Regions from separate parts of the Caloramator sp. E03 genome, predicted to be linked through region 2. Evidence: a T-box and tRNA genes for the amino acid it is inferred to sense, from the RefSeq annotation. Region 2 holds a T-box; the other holds one or more tRNA genes.

Region 1 (3,152 bases), 1.5 Mb from region 2:
TAATGTTAATATTAAAAAACTATTAAGGAGGAATTTTTTTAATATGACCCTGCAAATAGGAAGCGTTTTAGAGGGCACGGTAATTAATATTACAAATTTTGGTGCCTTTATAGATTTGTCTGGAAAAACAGGATTGGTTCATATCTCGGAAATATCTGATACCTATGTGAAAGACATACGACAACATCTTAAAGAGAAGGACAAGGTTAAGGTAAAAGTAATTGGAATTGATGATGATGGTAAAATAAGCCTTTCAATAAGGCAGGTAAATCTGCAGAAGAAGTCTAATAGGCCAATTGAGATAGATTGGGAGTATGAAAAGAAAAAGACATCTGCGCTGTCCTTTGAAGAAAGGTTAGCTAAGTTTTTAAAGGATAGCGAAGAGAAGTTTCAAGACATAAAGAAGAATCAGGAATCAAAACGTAGTGGTGGATATTCAAGAAGATAAAAAGACGCTTAGATTAAGATATATATAAGCAGGGGGAGGGGAGAAAAGTATATACTCTAAAATTTAAAATAAAGCCTCCTCCTGATTTTTATAAATAATGCATGTAAAAAATTAACTAAAAAAATATGATTCATTGTATAATTAAATGCAACAGGTAAAAAATATTTAAACCATAGTGAAAATCATGTATGATATAGGTGACAAATCCAAACATACAGGAGGTTTTCACTATGGTTCATAAAAATAATTATAACACACCTATACGTTCTTTTAAACATCTGAAATCTTATGAACGTGGAGAAATTTTTGCCTTGCTTAAAGAAGGTAAAAGTATTCGTTATATTGCTAAAAAATTAGGACGAAGTCCAAGTACTATAAGCCGTGAAATTAAACGTGGTACTGTATCACAATTAAAAAGTGATTTATCTTATTATTCAAGTTATTTCCCTGAAACTGGGCAAGCTGTCTATAAAAATCACCGCTCAAATTGCGGAGCAAAAATTAAATTGGCTAAAGTAGAAACCTTTATAAAATTTGCAGAAGAAAAAATCCGTAAAAATAATTGGTCTGTTGATACTGTCGTTGGTTATTGCAAAACTGATCCTTCTTGGAAAGATGAGTTCATTGTTTCAACTAAGACCTTATATAACTATATTGATAGAGGATTTTTATCTATACGTAATATAGATTTACCTTTAAAAACACATTTAAAACCTAAAAAGAAAAGAATTAGGGAGAACAAACGCCTTTTAGGTAAAAGTATTGATTTAAGGCCTGAACAAATTAATTCTCGTCAAGAATTTGGACATTGGGAAATAGATACTGTTATAGGTAAAAAATCAGGCGATAAAGCTCTTTTAACTTTAACAGAACGTAAATCCCGTTATGAAATAATAATGCTTTTAGATAATAAAGATGCTAAGTCTGTTGATGATTCTATAAAGAGACTTATGGAAGTATATAAGGATAATTTTAAAAAGATTTTCAAGAGTATTACGGCAGATAATGGAGTTGAATTTAGTAATTTACAATTCATTCTTAAAAAATATGATGTTGAGGTATATTATACCCATCCCTTTTCTTCTTTTGAAAGAGGAACTAACGAACGACATAATGGTCTTATACGTCGTTTTATCCCTAAGGGAAAGAGTATAAAGGATATATCTATTGATACCATTAAAAGAATTCAAAATTGGATGAATACACTCCCACGAAAATTACTAAATTACAAAACTCCTGAAAAATTTTTTTACGAGGAATTATTAAAAATAGCCTAAATCATATTATGAATATTGTAGATGCCACTTGTGGTATGTCAAGGGTAAAGCTACGCCTGCTACGCAGCCCTTGACATACCCCTGCGTGACATATAGATTGATAATTAAGATGGATTTAAGGCTATTTTGACTATTTTTAGTCCTTATACTACATGATTTTTCACAGAGTGTTGCATTTATTATTGCAATTTAAGAACTAAAAAAATATTTAAAATTATGTTGACTTATAACTAAAATAGTTATATAATTTATATTGTCGCAAGGCGATAAGCCGGAGTGGCGGAACAGGCAGACGCACAGGACTTAAAATCCTGCGATCCCTAAAGGATCGTACCGGTTCGACCCCGGTCTCCGGCACCAATTCAATATCGCGGGGTGGAGCAGTTGGTAGCTCGTCGGGCTCATAACCCGAAGGTCGAAGGTTCAAGTCCTTCCCCCGCAACCAAATGGCGGCGTAGCTCAGTTGGCCAGAGCATTCGGTTCATACCCGAAGTGTCAGCGGTTCGAATCCGTTCGCCGCCACCATATACATACAGCACCTTGAGGTGTTTTTTTATGCTTATAACTATGAAGTTATTTATCATATAAAATAGCTTCATAGTTTTTTTAATACCTTTTTCTTCTTTTTTTACTCCTGTACTATGTGCTTTTTAATAGTATATAAAAAGATTTAAGTCGAAGAACATTTTTTGTAATAAAATTATATTAATAAATGTCATAACTTTTTTAAAGATAATGTATTCATAATGACAAACAATTTAGAATATATTTGATATAATAACCTCACATCTAAAATGTGAGGTGGTTATATGATGTACAAAGGAGCTGCTTTATCATATAAAAGATTTGATAGGGAATATAATGTTAATCAGAAGGAGAAACTGAATCTATATGCATATCAATACTTATTACTATATGTAGCTATGTTTTTTATATCAAGGGTTTTTCTGCTTAAGACGTTAATGCCCTTTGGTATAGCTTTTTTTTCAGCTATTTTTACGGTTCTTGATAAAAAAAGTACTCTTCTTTTAGGGATTATATCCATCTTGGGCTATCTTAGCACTTCCCAGGAGTATTTATCTTATAGCCATGTAATAACTCTTTTATGTTTAATGGTTTTAATGTTTTTTATAAAGGATAGCAAAAATAAAATATTAAAAATTTCTATTTTGGCTTCTTTGTTTAATATGATAAGCAGCATGTTCTTTCATATAAAGTATATAACAAAAGGATTTTTGGCTTATGATCTTTTTTTAGCATTACTTGAATCATTAATGATTTTGACATCATGCTATATATTTGCTTATGGTATGCCTGCATTCTTAAACAGTAAAAAAAGGAAGGTATTTTCAAAAGAAGAATTGATATGCTTTGCACTTTTATTTTCTGGTATAGTTTCAGGTATATGGGATATTAAATATTTTAAT
Region 2 (3,152 bases):
CTCTGCAAATAGAAACGGTATGAATTTACTTGTAGTATTTTTAAATAGCGATAAAACCTACTACAATGATGCTAAAAAGTTATTTGATTACGGTTTCAATTACTTTACAACAAAAAAGATTATAAGCAAAGATGAGCCAATAACTCAAATTAAAATTGAAAATAATGTATCAATCCCTGTATTTTGTGAAAAAGACTACTTTGTTACTTTGCCAAAATCTGCTCAGTTTGATGTAAATAAAAAAATAGTTCTAGATACTTCATATAAATCAATAACAAAAGGACAAGTAGTAGGATATGTAGAAATATCCGATAATGATAATAATATAGAAAATAAAATAAACCTTATTGCAGGAGAAAATTATGATTTTGGACCTTATGTTATAAAATCACAAGACAATAATAATTATAAAAAAGTCCTTATTAAAAAATACCTATATATACCTATAGGAATTTTCTTTAGCCTTTTCATTGCAAGAGGATTTTATATTAAATATAAAAAAAGGTCAGGTAAAATCTGACCTTTTAATTTAAGATATTATTGCAACAGCTTCAATTTCAACCATTGCATCCTTGGGAAGCTTTGCAACTTGAACTGCTGACCTTGCTGGCATCTTTTCGGTAAAATATGTAGCATAAATTTCATTAACAGCAGCAAAATCATTCATATCTTTTAAAAATACTGTTGTTTTGACAACTTCATTAATACTACTTCCAGCAGCTTCAAGAACAGCTTTTAAATTCTCAAGGCACTGTATTGCAGCAGATTTTATATCTTTGGAAACAATCTCTCCACTTTTTGGATCTATCGGTATCTGACCTGAAGTAAATATAAAATTTCCTACTTTTATAGCCTGTGAATAAGGACCTATTGCTGCTGGTGCATTTGAAGTATTTATAACTATTTTTTCCATTATCAAGCTCCTTTCTATTTTAATAATTATATTATATACCATTGATTTTTATAACACAATTTGTTAAAATACATTATAAATCTAATAAAGGCTTTGAATGGAAGTAGTAAGATATAAAAAGCTTGAGAGAGCTGCTGTATGGTGCAAAGCAGTGCTTTATATATCTGAACTCGTCCAGGAGCTGCTTAGATGAAACTTAGTAGTCTAAGCCGGTTTTTCCGTTATAATATCGAGTGGATAGTTTTTACTATCAATTAGAGTGGTACCACGGAAATTCTTTCGTCTCTAAATCGAAAGAATTTTTTTATTTTTACATATAGTTAAGGAGGAAAAAACATGGCAAACATTGAGTATAACCCAAAATTTATTGAGAAAAAATGGCAAGATATTTGGGATAAGGAAGAAGCCTTTAAAACAAGCTATGAAAAATCAAAGCCAAAATACTATGCCCTTGTTGAATTCCCATATCCTTCTGGTCAAGGGCTTCATGTTGGTCATCCAAGGCCTTATACAGCATTAGACATAATATCAAGAAAAAGAAGGATGGAAGGATATAACGTTTTATTCCCTATGGGTTGGGATGCTTTTGGACTTCCAACTGAAAATTTTGCTATTAAAAACAAAATACATCCAAGGATTGTTACAGAAAATAACGTTGCAAGATTTAAAAATCAGTTAAAATCTCTGGGGTACTCTTTTGATTGGTCAAGAGAAATTAATACTACAGATCCAAGCTATTATAAGTGGACCCAATGGATTTTCTTAAAACTTTTTGAAAAGGGGCTTGCCTATAAAGCAGAAATGCCTATAAATTGGTGTACCCAATGTAAAGTTGGTCTTGCAAACGAAGAAGTTGTAAACGGCGTCTGTGAGCGTTGCGGAGGAGAAGTTGTAAGAAAGGTTAAAAGTCAGTGGATGCTTAAGATAACCGATTACGCTGAAAAACTATTAAAGGACTTAGATTTAGTTGATTATATTGAAAAGGTTAAAGTTTCTCAAAAGAACTGGATTGGCCGTTCTGAAGGTGCAGAGGTAGATTTTAAGATAGAAGGTAAAGATGACATTATAAAAATATTTACAACTCGCCCTGATACTCTATTTGGTGCAACCTATATGGTTCTGTCACCAGAACATCCTCTCATAGATAAATATAAGAATATAATTACAAATTATGATGAAGTTTTATTGTACAGAGAAATGGCAAGTAAAAAATCTGATTTTGAAAGAACTGAGCTTTCAAAGGAAAAAACAGGAGTTCCTCTTAAAGGAATAAATGCAATAAATCCTGTAAACGGAAAATCCATTCCTGTTTGGATATCTGACTATGTTCTTATGTCTTATGGTACTGGAGCTATTATGGCCGTTCCTGCACATGATGAAAGAGACTGGGAGTTTGCTAAAAAATTTAATCTTCCAATCATTGAAGTTGTAAAAGGCGGAAATGTTGATGAAGCAGCTTTTACCGATACAGAAACTGGTGTACTCGTTAATTCTGACTTTTTAAATAACATGGAAGTAAAAGATGCAAAAGAAAAAATAATAGTTTGGCTTGAAGAAAAAGGCATAGGAAAAAGAAAAATTAATTACAAGCTAAGAGACTGGGTATTTTCAAGGCAAAGATACTGGGGAGAACCTATTCCACTTGTATATTGTGAAAAATGTGGTTGGGTTCCAATTCCTGAGGATCAGCTTCCTCTTACTTTGCCAGAGGTTGAAAACTATGTACCAACAGAAACTGGTGAATCACCTCTTGCTAATATTAGAGAATGGGTTGAAACTACTTGTCCAAAATGTGGTGGTTATGCTGAAAGAGAAACAGATACTATGCCTCAATGGGCTGGTTCCTCTTGGTATTTCTTAAGATATACTGATCCTCATAACGATAAGGCATTTGCTTCAAAGGAAGAACTTGACTATTGGCTTCCTGTTGATTGGTACAATGGTGGTATGGAACATACAACACTTCATCTTTTGTATTCAAGATTTTGGCACAAATTCTTATATGATTTAGGATATGTTTCAACACCAGAACCTTACCAAAAAAGAACTTCTCATGGAATGATACTTGGTGAAAACAACGAAAAGATGTCAAAATCAAGAGGAAACGTTGTAAATCCTGATGATATTGTTGAAGAATTTGGTGCTGATACCTTAAGAACTTATGAAATGTTCATTGGTGCCTTTGATCAGAGTGCTGCTTGGTCCTCTCAAGGAGTTAGAGGTTGCAGGAGATTTCTTG

The links. The T-box of region 2 lies ahead of leuS (leucine--tRNA ligase). A T-box ahead of a tRNA ligase gene usually reads a tRNA of that ligase, here a tRNA-Leu.
Region 1: it encodes a tRNA-Leu, which carries the amino acid that the T-box ahead of leuS (leucine--tRNA ligase) is inferred to sense. The anticodon was not compared.

Annotation. Positions count from the first base shown of each region.
Region 1 covers NZ_CP040093.1:1,749,232-1,752,383, forward strand. The annotation lists gene FDN13_RS08615 (S1 domain-containing RNA-binding protein) at 44-448, shown strand; gene FDN13_RS08620 (IS30 family transposase) at 679-1,725, shown strand; tRNA gene FDN13_RS08625 (tRNA-Leu) at 1,996-2,085, shown strand; tRNA gene FDN13_RS08630 (tRNA-Met) at 2,095-2,170, shown strand; tRNA gene FDN13_RS08635 (tRNA-Met) at 2,174-2,250, shown strand; gene spoIIE (stage II sporulation protein E) at 2,535-3,152, shown strand, end outside.
Region 2 covers NZ_CP040093.1:275,518-278,669, forward strand. The annotation lists gene FDN13_RS01475 (D-alanyl-D-alanine carboxypeptidase family protein) at 1-520, shown strand, start outside; gene FDN13_RS01480 (RidA family protein) at 530-913, opposite strand; T-box leader at 998-1,203, shown strand; gene leuS (leucine--tRNA ligase) at 1,250-3,152, shown strand, end outside.